2 regions of the Paenibacillus sp. LBL genome follow, and region 2 is predicted to be linked to the other one. Evidence: riboswitches for the same ligand, from Rfam matches in the RefSeq annotation. Region 2 holds a riboswitch; the other holds the start of a gene.
The links. A riboswitch is a leader RNA that binds a small molecule or an ion and turns the genes downstream of it on or off. The one in region 2 is predicted to bind FMN.
Positions count from the first base shown of each region.

Region 1 (7,667 bases), on a different contig from region 2:
AGCTCTTACTTAAGGCTTATAATATTGAATAATGGCTAGCTTTCCTCCACATCATCAAATGTAAGCTGACGACCATCAAGCTTATCAAACAGCAACTGCGTTTCCTCTTCCAGATTATCGGTATCCTCAAACTGCGACGGCTCCGGCAAATCCTTGATATTGGCAAGTCCGAAATATTCGAGGAACGATTTGGTTGTACCATACAGAATGGGTCTGCCAATCGCCTCCGCTCGCCCGACTTCCTCGATCAAACCTTTACTGACAAGGGTGTGAATTGCCCGCTCGGACTTAACGCCGCGAATATCTTCAATCTCTACGCGCGTAATCGGCTGCCGATAGGCAACGATGGAGAGTGTTTCCAGCGCTGCTTGAGACAGTGAAGACCGTGAAGGCGAATAGGCCAGGCGTTCAAAATACGGCGCATGCTCAGACAATGTAGCCATTTTGTAGCTTCCCGCGATTTGAACAATCTGAATTCCGCGCTCCTGACGCTCCCACTCCTCCTTCATATCCTCAAGCGCTTCGCCAACCAGGCCATCCGACTGCTCGGTGATCTCAGCAATTTGCCTTACCGACAAGCCCTCTTCCCCCGATAGGAACAGAAGCCCCTCAATAATCGATTTCAGCTTCGGATAATCCATCAACACGTTCTTCCCCTCTCCACTCCATGACAATATCTTCAAACAACTTCTCTTGATAGCACAATATCTGTTTCATTTTCATCAATTCCAAAATGGCCAGGAAAGTCACTACGATTTCATGCCGTTCCATCTCTTCGTGAAGCAGCTTGGAGAACAGCACACGTCCTCCCGGTCCCACTTGCTCCAGGGCATCCATGACTTGACGAATCCGATCCTTTACCGATATTTCATCCCGCTGAATACGGGCATACGATGTACGTTTGACTGCTTTGTTTAACGCTTTTTGAAAAGCACTGATCAAATCTGAAATGTGCAGCCCCAGCACCGGGTTCTCTTCCACCTCAGGCATAAAAGGAGTGAGGTCTTCCGCTTCCTTGGAGTAGATCAGACTCCGCTCCCATTCCTTCTCATGAAGATGGCGGGCAATGCCTTTGTATTTGCGATATTCGATCAGCTTCTGTATAAGCTCCGCTCTCGGATCCATGTCGTCCTCATCATAAAAATCGAACTCGTCCATTTCGATAACCGGGGGCTTCGGAAGCAGCAGCTTGCTCTTTATAGACAGCAGCGTTGCAGCCATTACCAGAAATTCGCTTGTAATTTCGAGCTCCAGCTCCTGCATATTGTGCAAATAGGCCATGTATTGTTCGGTAATCTCGCTGACGGGGATATCCTGGATGTCGATTTCCGCTTTATCAATCAAATGCAGCAGCAGATCGAGCGGTCCTTCAAACGTTTCCAGCTTGTATAATACGGTCACGGTGAATCCTCCCGCCAAAAAATAAAATGCAGTGCTCTGAAAAAGAGCACTACATTAAATAAGCACTATTTTAGGCTTTTCGTCAAGTTTGCCATTTCGATGGCCGCCATGGCTGAATCCCAGCCTTTGTTACCGGCTTTCGTTCCCGCACGCTCCACGGCTTGTTCGATATTCTCTGTCGTTACCACACCGAAAATGGTAGGTACGCCGGTCTTCAGGTTAATGGCCGATACGCCCTTAGCCACTTCGTTGCACACATAATCATAATGGGTAGTGGAGCCGCGGATGACGGTTCCCAGGGTGATAATGGCATCATATTTGCCGCTTTCTGCCATCTTCTGGGCAATGAGCGGGATTTCAAACGCTCCCGGCACCCAGGCCACATCGACTTCATTCTCCTGGGCTCCGTGACGCTTCAATGCGTCGAGTGCGCCGCTCAGCAGCTTGCTGGTAATAAATTCATTGAAACGACCCACGACAATACCGTATTTCAGACCTTCGGATACTAATTTACCTTCAAATATTGTTGCCATAATGGGATGACTTCCTTTCGGATTGGAGTTTATATAAGGTCTCACTGGTGTTTACAATTGCTCCTTGAAGCCCGCTGCGCTGACGGCTGCTGCTTCCGATCGCTGTTAACTCCTGATTTCAGGATTTATTTTCCAAGGTGGAAATCAGGAGTTAAAGGCGACCGCTAACGCTTCTCCAGCAGCATTCCGTCCTCTTCGCTCGGTCTATCTAAGAAGCAACCAAAAAACCAGATTGACCTATTATTTTGTTGGTGATTAGTTGGTGCTCTCGTTCTGCTCGATATCATCGAATTTCAGCATATGACCGAGCTTCGCTTGCTTCGTATGAAGATAGCCGGTGTTATCCTCGTTCTCCGGCATCTGGATCGGCACGCGTTCCACGACCTCCAAGCCATAGCCCTCCAAGCCTTTGATTTTGCGCGGATTGTTTGTCAGCAGGCGGATCTGCCTTACGCCCAGATCCTTCAGAATCTGAGCTCCGATGCCGTAATCCCGCAAATCGGCGGCAAAGCCAAGCTTTAGGTTCGCGTCAACCGTGTCCAGACCTTCTTCCTGCAGTTTATAAGCTTTCAGCTTATTGATCAGGCCAATGCCACGCCCTTCTTGACGCATGTAGAGAAGAACGCCTCTTCCCGCCTCATCAATTTGACGGAGTGCCGCCTCGAATTGAGGACCGCAGTCACAGCGATGGGAGTGAAACACATCACCTGTCAGGCACTCGGAATGCACACGCACCAGGACAGGCTCGCTGCCGTCAATCTCCCCTTTCACCAAGGCAATATGCTCTTTATTGTCCACATCGTTGGTATAGGCAACAGCCTGGAACACGCCGAAATCGGTAGGCATCCGTACAGATACCTCTCGCTGGACAAGCTTTTCCTTCTCATTGCGGTAATGAATCAGATCCTTGATGCTGATCAGCTTCAAGTCATGTTTCTTGGCAATCTCCACCAGATCCGGAAGTCGTGCCATTGTACCGTCCTCCTTGATCACCTCACAGATGACCCCGGCAGGATAGGACCCGCTTAATCTGGCAAGATCTACAGCAGCCTCTGTATGGCCGGCCCGGCGAAGGACTCCGCCGTCTTTGGCTATAAGGGGAAACATATGCCCCGGTCTGCGAAAATCAGCCGCGGTTGCGCTTGAATCCATGATGCCCCGAACGGTCACGGACCGTTCATAAGCGGAGATGCCTGTCGTGGTATGCTTATGATCAATAGAAACCGTAAAGGCCGTTCCATGATAGTCCGTGTTCTGGGTAACCATCGGTTTAAGATCAAGCTCCTGTGCCCGGGACTGCGTCATCGGCAGACATACCAGCCCCCGGCCTTCTGTAATCATGAAATTAATGACTTCCGGAGTTGCCTTGTCGGCAAGTGCGATGAAGTCCCCTTCATTCTCACGGTCTTCATCGTCTACTACAATGACAACCTTGCCTTCCTTCAAATCTGATAACGCCTCTTCGATGGTATGAAATGAAAAGCGCTCTTCCATTGCTACTCCTCCTTCTTCTCATGGAGATACCTGTATGAATATCAGCTAGGCAAATCCATGCTCGGCAAGGTAATCCCTGCTGATTCCCGGGTTCGGCCCACGTCTGCTGCCCGCACCCTCCGAGCCGTAATGCAGCAAGTGGTCCACATATTTACCAAGAATGTCGCATTCGATATTAATCGTATCGCCCGCTTTTTTATAGGCCAGCACAGTCTCGGCCAGCGTGTGGGGGATGATGGAAACCGTAAAGGAGGAATCCGTTGTTTTCACAACGGTCAAGCTGATTCCATCCAGTGTAACCGAGCCTTTGGGGATGATGTATTTAAACAAGTCATCTTGCGAAGGTGCAATCTCATAGACCACCGCATTCTGATCAGCCTGCACGCTGCGAATCACGCCGACTCCATCCACATGTCCCTGGACGATGTGGCCCCCGAATCTGCCTCCGGCCGCCATTGCCCGTTCAAGATTCACCTTTCCACCTGGTTGAAGCTCCTTAAGGTTGGTATTTCTATAGGTTTCCGGCATCACGTCAACCGTAAATATCCCTCGATCTATCGTCGTTGCAGTCAAGCATACGCCATTGACCGAAACGCTGTCACCCAGCTTCAAATCCTCCATGATCCGGCTGGCCGAAATGCTCAGCAGCATGGCTTCGCCTTTGCGGCCAATTCGCCTCATCTCACCTATTTCCTCAACCAATCCCGTAAACACAGGCTTCCCTCCTTCCTTCCCGATGTCTTACATCCAGACCGGAATGCCGGTGATGTAAATATTGTCGCCCAGTCTTTTACTTTCAAGCCCTGTCAGCACGATGGCTTGGTTCATTTGCTCATAACCGCTAAACATGAAATTCCCCGGAGCATCGTACCCTCCAATGATTTTTGGGGCAATAAACTGAATAAGCCGATCCACAAGCTTCTGTTCCAGCATGGCGCCGTTCAGTGTGCCGCCTCCTTCAAGCAGAATCGAGGAAATGCCCATCTGGCCGAGCTTCGCTATGGCCGCCTTCAGATCAACGCGCGGACCTTCCCCGCATGGGATCACTTGAATTTCCCGCTCCTCCAGCAATGTCCGCTTGCCTTCATCTGCCTGCTCCGTTGTCAAAATCCAGGTGGGTGCCGTTCCGTCCGATACCACATGACTATCAAGCGGCATTCGCAGGCTGGAGTCCACAATGATCCTGACCGGATGCAGCCCTCCAACACTCAGTCTCGTTGTCAGGCTTGGATTGTCCGCAATAACCGTGGACACCCCGACCATAATGCCTTGATGACGATGACGAAGTGTGTGAACTAGCTCCCTGGATTCTTCGCTCGATATCCACTTGCTATCACCGGTTTTCGATGCAATCTTGCCATCCAGCGTGCTTGCTGTCTTCAACGTGACGAACGGCTGACCCGTCGTAATGAATTTAATGAAGGCTTCGTATAAGCGAAGCGCACGTTCTCTCAAGATCCCTGTCACGACCTCGATTCCGGCTGCCCGCAGCATCTGGATGCCTTTGCCCGCAACGAGCGGATTCGGGTCCTCACACGCCACGACCACCCGCTTGACCCCTTCGGCGATCAACCTTTCGCTGCAAGGAGGTGTCGATCCGTAGTGGCTGCAAGGCTCCAGCGTCACATACACCGTGCTGCCAGCCGCTTTGGTTCCGGCCATGTTCAAGGCATGAATCTCGGCGTGCGGGGTTCCACGCTCCAGATGGGTTCCCACTCCTGCAAGCGCACCATCCTTCACAATGACACAGCCGACAACCGGGTTGATACCCGTCTGTCCTTGAGCACGTTCGGCCAGGTCCAGTGCAAGTGACATATAGAATTCATCGTTGACGATATCCATGGTACACATGGGCCCCCTCTCACAACCTCCATAAAAAATAAAGTGATCGATGTACATTCCACATTGTTAGACTGCAGTTAGCAGTAATTGGTCTTTCGATATCATAAAAGCCCCTGTTTCAAAGGGGGCATACTCTCTGATATCTAAAAAAGCCCTGCTTCAGATTCAGAAGAATCCGGAACAGGGCTTGATGGAAGTTAAAGGATGACAAGGTAAATAACCGTCATGAACGCAGGTTTTGCCTACAACAAACAACTCAAAGCCATACACAGCGACAACAAATAATCGCCAAAGCCTGCTTTGATTCGCATGTGAAAACCTGCACATAACGCATGTCACGATCTGTGCATAGACACGACTGCACTTGCTGCCGCCAATGTGTCTTTCACTCCTTCTCCCATCCAGACTATACTGTCGGTCCCGGATTTGCACCAGGTCCACCGCATACGGTGTCATTCACACACGTATCCGGGTCACGGACTAAGATGCAGTCATTGGCTAACATTACGTTAAGCCCACTGCATTCATCACCGCCGGTAGGGAATTTCACCCTGCCCCGAAGGATTAAACTTATGAAGTTGTTTTATCTTATGATGAATCTTATCACCACCTTTTGAAAATTGCAAGGAAAAACCACTAACTTTTTTTAAGCACATAACTTTAATATCCATTTCCCATGACCTGCTGTTTTCTTAAATGATGCGCTGGGAGCAGGAGTATCCTGTCGTAAGAGAGAACATAATTGATGGATAAACATGAGGTATTGATCTCTGTTAAAAAGGAGCAAACAACGATGAAAACATCCCTGGACATCATCGTCCGACCTACGGAAATTGACGTCAATGGACATGTAAACAATGCTAAATACCTGGAGTATCTCGAATGGGGCCGAGAAGAATGGTACGAGGCTGGGGACCTCCGGTATGACGTGCTAAAACAACTCGGTGTCCAAACCGTAACCGTCAACATTAATATCAATTATCGCAAGGAGTGCGGTCAAGGCGATCGGTTGACCATCTCGACCGAGCCGAAATCTGTCGGACGGACGAGTTATGTCATGCTGCAGCAGATCCACAACAAGGAAGGTGAACTGTGTGCAGATGCAGAGGTAACCAGTGTAGCCATGGATCCCCATACTCGCAAAAGCAGATCAGTTCCGGAGGAGCTTCGCAGATTATTTCCTTCGTAATCCGCATCCCCGATTTTCTAATTACCATCATCATAAAAACAGGCACACCCTAAGGTGCGCCTGTCCAATCCGGAAGCTAACAATTACGCTTCGTATACTTCTACTTTTTCCATTTTGTCGCGGCCCTTGAATGCATCCACGTACTCCATGCCTTCCACAACTTTACCAAACACAGTATGCTGACCGTCCAGATGCGGCTGCGGCTCGTAGCATACATAGAACTGGCTGCCGCCTGTGTTACGGCCTGCATGCGCCATAGCCAAGCTTCCACGCTCATGTTTGTTAGGGTTAATCTCACAGTTGATGGTATAACCCGGACCGCCGGTACCCGTTCCTTGCGGACAGCCGCCTTGAGCGACAAAGCCAGGGATTACGCGATGAAATACAAGGCCGTTATAAAAACCGGAGTTAGCCAATTTCTCAAAGTTGGCTACCGTGTTCGGCGCCTCGTTCTCAAACAGATCAAGCAATACCTCTTTACCGTTTTCCAGTGTGATCTTCGCTTTTTTTGCCATATAGGTGTATCTCCTTCCGTTATTAGACCGCTTCAGTAGTTTTGTTACATAATGCATTTTATAGTTTACTATGAATTGAGCCTCGAAGCAAAATGAACTTGTCCTCGCGCACCCGCCATGTCGAGCTGAACAGGCACACCAAAGAGCCCTGACCGCAGCTCTGAGGCATTGGCGGGCCCTCTGATGGAATGGCTTTTCATATCTAACTGAGGTGATTATTTAGCTCGTTACGGTTTCTTTTGCCACATTCGCAGGCACGATGTCGTTACTGATGATGTCTGCAAGCGACTCGCGGCGTACGACCAGATTGCTCTGGCCATCCTTCACAAATACGACTGCCGGCTTGCGGATGCGGTTGTAGTTGCTTGCCATAGAGTAGTTGTAGGCACCTGTACAGGATACAGCCAGCAAATCACCTGTCTCTACCTTCGGAAGATCCAGATCCCAGATGAGCATATCCCCGCTCTCACAGCATTTGCCAGCGATGGACACGGTTTCTTCAACCTTATCGTTAGCACGGTTGGCGAGCACTGCTTCATATTTCGATTCATACAACGCCGGACGAGGATTGTCCGTCATCCCGCCATCTACGGCAACATATTTGCGTACGCCTGGAATATCCTTGCTTGTGCCCACCGTGTACAGCGTGGTGCCTGCATCGCCAACGATGCTCCGGCCCGGCTCCACCCAAAT
Region 1 is NZ_JARXYU010000004.1:189,542-197,208, reverse strand. It holds gene scpB (SMC-Scp complex subunit ScpB) at 36-641, opposite strand; gene M2277_RS12070 (segregation and condensation protein A) at 610-1,401, opposite strand; gene ribH (6,7-dimethyl-8-ribityllumazine synthase) at 1,467-1,934, opposite strand; gene M2277_RS12060 (bifunctional 3,4-dihydroxy-2-butanone-4-phosphate synthase/GTP cyclohydrolase II) at 2,190-3,428, opposite strand; gene ribE (riboflavin synthase) at 3,474-4,142, opposite strand; gene ribD (bifunctional diaminohydroxyphosphoribosylaminopyrimidine deaminase/5-amino-6-(5-phosphoribosylamino)uracil reductase RibD) at 4,170-5,270, opposite strand; FMN riboswitch at 5,656-5,838, opposite strand; gene M2277_RS12045 (acyl-CoA thioesterase) at 6,064-6,459, shown strand; gene M2277_RS12040 (peptidylprolyl isomerase) at 6,543-6,974, opposite strand; gene lysA (diaminopimelate decarboxylase) at 7,194-7,667, opposite strand, start outside.
Region 1: it holds a riboswitch for FMN, as region 2 does, so the genes downstream of both, ribD (bifunctional diaminohydroxyphosphoribosylaminopyrimidine deaminase/5-amino-6-(5-phosphoribosylamino)uracil reductase RibD) here and M2277_RS15550 (DMT family transporter) in region 2, are expected to answer to the same signal.

Region 2 (7,667 bases):
ATCCCCTGCACCATGCCGCTTATCGTTTCTTTCTCCTGCCGCAGAATAGCCAATGCCTCGGCAGAGGGACATGAAACTGCATCATCTTCCAATTCAGATTCAATGATACGCTGTCTTTTTCGCAATGCATTCAGGGTATGATTACGTGCGGCTATGGCCAGATAAGGCCTGAGACTATCCCCGCGCAGAATGATTCTGGGCCCGTCTGTCCACAGCCTGATGAGCACATCACCGGCTATTTCCTCCACATCGTAGGAATTAAACCGCCCACCTGCCACCTTAGCGACCACCGCGGCTATGTAGCGTGAATAGCGCTCAACCAAAGTTTCAAAACATTGCAGATCTTTCCTTGCAAGCCCATCCAACAATGTCCGATCCTCCATGGATCCTCCCCCTTAATCATCTCTTTTGGTGAACCCAGCCCCATAGATCAGGTGCTACTATATAAGACACCTATAATTCTAAAAACCCTACACACCTTTCGAAAAAATGATCCTTTCACAGGACGACCAACCCAATGGAATAACTTTGTCACGACAAAAAAAGCCGATCCATTTCGGATCAGCTTTTCTGCAAGCACATATGAAATTACTCCATTACTGTAATGAAGGAGAAGCCTCGGATTGTTGTCTCGATATAATAAACAGCACGATCCAGATCAACAGGAAGCCCAGGAGCTGCGGACCTGTTACAACCTGCTGGAATACGATCCAGTTGATGAGCACGCCTACCATAGGGAAACTCAATTCAGCGAGTGTCGCTACAGAGGCTTTGGTCGTAGTCAGCCCTTTATAATACACAAGCAAGCTCAGAAGACCTGGCAGCAGTGCCTGACCGATAAGATTCAAGGATACCAGGGCAAAGTCGCCTGTACCCCATGCCGGCATATTCCATGCAGCGCCCTCGCTCCACGTAATGACGGTCAGAAGGGGCAGTGCCAGCACAAAGCGCAGCGAGGTTACCGTCTCGTACTTCAGCTTGCCTACCATCAGGCGTCCCATCACCGTTGAACCGCCCCACAAGGCTGCTGCGCCTAATGACAAGAGGCTGCCTACCTGAATAAATTCATTCCAATGTCCAATGGGCAGGGTTAAACCGAAGGTCAGCAAATACGTACCTGCCAGAGCAATCACGAGTAAAATCCCGAAATGACGGGGGAGCTTCTCCTTAAGCAGCAAGCTGGCCAGTATAATGGCAAATAGCGGCTGCAGCTTCTGAAGAAGCAGGACGGCATTCAGATTGCCGCTCGACAGTCCCATCGTAAACAAGACGGTAGCCAATGCCGAGCCACCCCAAGAGATGAACAGCAGTGCACCAACATGATTCCATCCAAGCCCCTTTAACTCCATGCGGTTCTTCCATAATACAGGAATAGCTATCAACGAAATAATGACGTGTTCAAGCAACACAATCTGAGCAGAAGTCAGATTCTTCAGCAGAATGACCCGGAATAAAGGATCAACGCCCCACAGGGCGGCTCCCAAAACGACGAGCCAAAACCCTCCCTTAAAACGTCGGCTTGCGTGTGTGTCGGAATCGTAGGGTTTAACCTCGACTCCGGTATTAACATTACTCATCTTGCCCTCTCCTGTCTTGAATACGGAGGTCTTGCTAGCAGAAAGCCCCCGTATACGACATGTGTCGACATATACGGGGGCTGATCAAACAAGCCTACTGTGAAACGGATGTATTCCTATCCCGTTCCACAGCAAACTCATCTTTGATCTTCTCCCATCCGGACTTTACCGTCGGCCTTGGATTTGCACCAAGTCAGTCGCTGCATTCATATTAATACCAGAACGTAGCGAGTCGCGGGCTGAGGTTCGTTCATGTTAAGGAACGAACCATCACCGCCGGTTAGGAATTTCACCTTACCCCGAAGATCCATATTCATGTTTTATTTGGTAACGCATTAATTAACCAATAATTCCTATGAGCTTAGTCGATATATTGAAATTATAACATGAATGGTTTCATGTAAATACATCTATTTTCAAAATAAATGATTTTCGCTCCGGATTCAATGAGAAATCTCACATTCAACTAATCCTTACTGAGAATTATACAGCAAGTATCAATTAGTTACCACTATGATTTTTTGCCATTTTCCCGTGATGTCTCGAATACGGCTCCAGCTATAATCCCTGCTGCACCTGCCTGAAGGTTCAACAGATGGAGTGCCTCCTTCGTATTCAGACTCATTCCGCCCGTTTGAGGCAAAGGCGCCAAGAGATGAGATGAATCGGCGGCAGCCTCATCCTTGTACTGCTTCGTTTCGCTTAACAATATCTTGCTCCCATTCGATTGAACGATGTATTGGCGCAAATAGCCGCCTTCCCTTACCGTCACAAGCCTGCCTTTGTTCTCTTCTTCTTTCTTGTTCTTCTGAAAGATCTCTTCAAACCCTTCCTGCCCCGGCTTTGCGATCTTCAGCCGGGCAGAATTCCAGCTCGAATAGTCGGATTCGATACGCATATGGCCACATCCTTATCAGCTTATTCATTCACTGATATTATCGGTGACTTGGCGCTTCTGTTTAATTCATGGCAGCGCTGACCTTCACCGCAGGACAAGATCGCGCTTCAATACACGGACAACGTCAATAATTTCACAGCAGTAATAGACTGCTCCTGTGTTTGATGCTGTACGAAAAGACCGTCCTTAAGGCTCATAGAGAGCCTTAAGGACGGTCTTGTGGTTGCATGACTTCAGTTTGATTCTAGTCCATCCATTGGAGCTGGACCAGAGCACGGTTCAAAACCAGCGCCGCTTGAGCGCGGGTAACCGAGTCGAGGGCCCCATAGTTGCCACGGTGGTCACCCTGCACAATGCCTTGATCTGCCAAGCGACCGATATTTGCCGCCGCCCAGGCCGGTATGGAAGCTTGATCCTTGAATCTGTTAACAGCGTCCGTACCCTTGCCAGCTGGAGCAGATGGACTCACCGCCTCCATCGCACGGGTCAGCATCACGGCCATCTCGGCACGCGTCATGCTGGCGTTTGGCGAGAAGGCTCCTTCATTACCGCCTTCAATAATACCGTAGAGCGAGGCCGCACCAATCTCGCCAGCATAAGCGGCGTCATCACGGACATCCTTGAACTTCCCGCTCTCGATTACAGGACTGAGGCCCATGGCGCGTACCAGCATAGCTGTAAATTCGGCACGCGTGATCTCTCTGCCAGGCGCATACGCATTCGCATTCACTCCGTTCACGAGCAGTTTGGAGGCCATGGATTCAATCTGTTCCTTCGCCCAGTGACCATCAAGATCCGTAAACGTCTTCTTGAACTGCAGCAGCGTATAGATGCCGTTCCCGGCATGCTTCACTTCCATGGCAGGTTTACCGTTCCATGTGGTTTTTACAGCCGGAACAAATCGGAAGATCCCTGCTGCATCATCATAGATCACGGCTGTAACGGAATCTGAATTCGCTCCTGCCGGAAGCGGTAAAATCCGACTGACCATCTTCTTCCCGAAATCTTTCACTTCTTGCTCTTGCCCCTGTGCTCCAACGGCAACACCGAACTTGACGGCTGCACCGTTCACCGGAGCGGCACCCATGGAAGCTGCCTTGCGTGACATATCATTTGCCATCTCGGCGCCAATCGGACTCACAGATACTTTCACCTGAAGGCTGCTTGAACCCTGTGTCTGCTTCAATGCTCCATCCAGATTCAGCGCTGCCAGTGGAAGACGGTAAGCGCCAAGAGCGGTTTCCACAACCACGACTGCTTGCTCATTCTGTTCCACCGCTTGAATCAGCCATGCAGCCGGTATGGCCGCTTCTGCAGCGCCGGTCAGGTCGGAAGCCCGAATCACAAGCTCCTGCTGACCACTGGCTGACAATCCGGCAACGGCTTTCTTCCAGGCTGCTTCATTAACGGTAATCTGAGCCGTTGACCCACCGGAGACGTCGATCTTGAGATCATCGCCTGTCATCACGTTCGCTGCTGAATTGCCACCGGTCGAAGGAGACGTTGGCCCGGTTGTTGGCGGTGTGACAGAACCGCCGCCTCCCGATCCGCCTGATCCTGTGCCAGGCTCTGGCGACGACCCGCCATCACCAGGGTTTGCCGGTTTCTTCTGCTCGATAATCCGTCCCTCTACCTTAGGCGATACGGTTCCGCCCAACTTCGTTACATACTCCATAAAAATTTCGTAATCCGGATAGCCCAGATCCTCGTTGTATTTCCCTTCGGCAATCGCGTCGGCAAAGGATTTGTATCCATCCCCGCCCTTGGCCACAAAGCTGTTCGTAGCCATGCGGTACGTCTCCGACAGTACCAGAGGTTTGTAACTTCCGTCCTTCATAATCTGAACATCAAACACTTTGTTTCCAGCCGGTGCCGTTGAATCCCACTTGAATTTCATGCCGGCGATTTGCGGGAATTTACCCGGCAAATCCGTCAGCTTGGCACCGCTGATTCCATTCTCCAGTCCGTCCTTCAACTGCTGGCCTGTAACATCCAGTACAAACAGGGTATTTCCGAAAGGCATCACCGTACGCAGTTCGCCCATCGTGATTTCACCTTCGTCGATGGCGGCGCGGATACCACCACCGTTCATTAGAGCCACATCGGCATTTTTAAGCTCTTTGGCTTTTGCCAGCATGCCGTCAGCGATGAGATTGCCCAGATTTGTCTCCTTGGAACGGACATTCTCGCGATTCCCGTCAAGCACGACTGCTGCAATACCGACAACCTGCTTCATCAGCTCTTCCAATTCCGCTTTATAAGGATCCAGCATGTCCTTGGCTTGCGTATCTTCTGCTACCGTATTGTCAACAGGGATCAACTTGCCGCCAAGCTCGCCTTCCCCAACGAGGACAACGCCGTTGTTGTCAAATTGCAGATCTACCCGGCCCAAGAATTTGCCCCATTCATTGGCTTGCACGATAACCGTTGGTGTCTGGTGATCGTTGTCGATAACCACTTCCGGTGCATTCAGCGTTGTATGGGTATGACCGCCAACGATGAGGTCAATGCCTTCAACAGCCTTCGCAAGCTCCTGGTCCCTTGCGTAACCAAGGTGGGAAAGGGCGATGATTTTGTTAAGTCCATCCTTCTCCATAGCTTCCACCGTAGCCTGAGCGGAAGTCACCGCATCCTTGAATATAACGTCTTTACCCGGGCTGGAGGTTTCAGCCGTATCTTCGGTCGTTAATCCGAACACCCCTACCTCCTGACCGTCAACCAGCAGGGTCACATAAGGATACACCCCACTGTTGGCCGTCGTTTTCGGTTGCCGGGTGTCGATCAACGCCGGATTTTTAAGCAAGTTCGAAATGTTGATATCCCGGCTCAGGTCCACGTTAGCGCTAACCAGCGGGAATTGTGCCTTGCTCACGAAATCTGCAAGCGCCTGGGTCCCTTGGTCGAACTCATGGTTTCCGAACGTCATGGCATCATAGCCCATGTAGTTCATGAAGGCCAGATCGGCCAATCCGAACCATTTGGTGAAATACAGATCGCCCGAGAATACATCCCCTGCATCCAGCAGCAGGTTGTTTCCGCCCTCGCTGCGCACTTGCTCGACCAGCGTTGCCCGTCTGGCCACTTCACTCAGATGTGCATGGGTATCGTTGGTATGCATGACCGTCAGCTTCCATGGCTCGTCTACGTCCGAACCATCCGTAACCCGGACGGGTACTTCCGCTGCACCGTAACCGTCCTTGCTCAGGACGGTGATCACGGCTTCACCCACGGACAGTGGCGTTACCAGTCCGTTCTGATCCACGGTGGCTACCGCTTCATCGGTAGAGCTCCAGACGAGCTCTGTTGAACCGCCTTGAGTCGGTTCAACCGTCGCTTGCAGCTGCGCCTTGGCACCGCCTGCAGCCAGTGTCAACGAAGACTTATCCAGCGAGATTCTACTAACTTTGAGCTCCAGCAGAGCCACAGTTCCGCTAACCTCGTTGGCAACCAGCAGCAAGGGACGTCCTGTCGGACTGTCGAAAGCCGATATAAAGTCCAATCCCTCCGGACCGGAGTCCGAGGTAATGCCGGCTGTAAAATCGCGTGTGTTGATATAGTTCAGGAATGTCGGAGCCGACGGATCACTTACGTCATATGTCATAACTCCGCCAATACGCTCCAGTCCGACAAAGGCCAGTGTTTTCTGCCCTACCTTGCCCACCGTTACATATTCCGGCTCTGGTCCTTTCTTGGAGCTGCGGCTGTCCAGATCGATTTTGTCATTACTTGCATTAAAGTATTTCGGCAGACGCTCAGCCGTAATCTTCTCGAAATCGCTGCCGCTGTCGTAGACGGGGGACATATGGTCTGCATTCCATATGGAGAATGAACGGGCACCATACATGTACAATCCGTCATTGCCCATATCGCTGGCAACCTCAACCTTATCGTAGGTACTCCCTTTGTCCGCCAGGAATTGGGCAGCCGCCGAGGATGGATTCAGGCCGGATTTCAACTTGCCAACGTCACTTTCATTGCTTCGATCGTCCCAGCCGGTTGCGTCCCCTTCATTCGCAGACAGAATGTATTGCTGTCCGTTTACGCTGTAGGTCGCGATTCCGTCCGGCATATACATCCCGTAAAAAGGGACGTTCTCAAACTTGATTTGGCTGTCCTTCAGGAGATCCAGCTCGTTCCCCGTTTGATTGAAATCCTTGTATCCCAGTCCCCGAACCGATGTAATCGACTTGGAGGCGATATCGACTACTGCCATCGCATTGTTCTCCTGCAAAGCGACATACGCAGTCTGCTCATCCTCGGACAAGGCAATGTATTCGGGCTCCAGATCGTGGATGGCAGACGTTTTCGGTCCGCTTGTTATAATCTTGCCATCCGTTTCTACGGCTCCGCGAATGTGGACATTGTCATCGATGATCGACGGATCATCAAATTTCAGTTGGCTTACTTCGCTTGATGTTGTATCGATGATCGTGATGCTGCCTTCCGGATCTGGAGCTGTCTCTGTGCGAGGCTCACCTTCATCCGCCGTCAGGATATAGCGGCCATCCGACGTGTATTTAACCATATCCGGTTGGATGCCCGTATCGTATGACGTGATCAGGCTGCCCTCATAATCGAGGACGAGAACCTTTCCAGGCTTGGTATGATCCAGCTCCTGGACAGCAACCACAACCTTCTTGGTCTTGTTATTGATGTCTACACTGGTCAGATCGCCGTACTGGAAGCTGCCCGTTTCCGCCAGGGCCTCTACGTTAATCTGTTTATCTTTGACAAGGCTGCCATCGGCATGAAGAGATACAATCTCCAAACTTGCCGGCTGGGTAGAGCCGTTCACCAAATACAGCTTCCCATTGTCCTTGTTGTACTTCACAATCTCCGCGACACCGCCATCTTTGTTGGAGGTGCCTACAGCGTAATGTCCAATCATCTCGACAGCCAGCTTGTCTGCAACCGGCTCCGAACGTTTACCGTATACTTGCAGCGTGACCTGCGACTGCGTCGTTGCCGGTACAGATGCGCTGTCTTGCGCTGTTACATCAATTGTATATTCGCCCTTTTGTCCAGTTGCAGGTGTTCCCGTAACGATCCCTGTGTCTGCTGCCATCGACAAACCTGCCGGCAAACCTGCCGCGGTGAAGGTATACGGTGCTTGTCCGCCATACACATCAACCGTAACCGTGTAAGGCTCCTCTTCATACGCATCCGGAAAAGCTGCAGTAGAAATGCCAAAA
Region 2 is NZ_JARXYU010000006.1:131,758-139,424, forward strand. It holds gene M2277_RS15545 (RNA polymerase sigma factor) at 1-383, opposite strand, end outside; gene M2277_RS15550 (DMT family transporter) at 597-1,577, opposite strand; FMN riboswitch at 1,720-1,888, opposite strand; gene M2277_RS15555 (hypothetical protein) at 2,089-2,475, opposite strand; gene M2277_RS15560 (choice-of-anchor I family protein) at 2,720-7,667, opposite strand, start outside.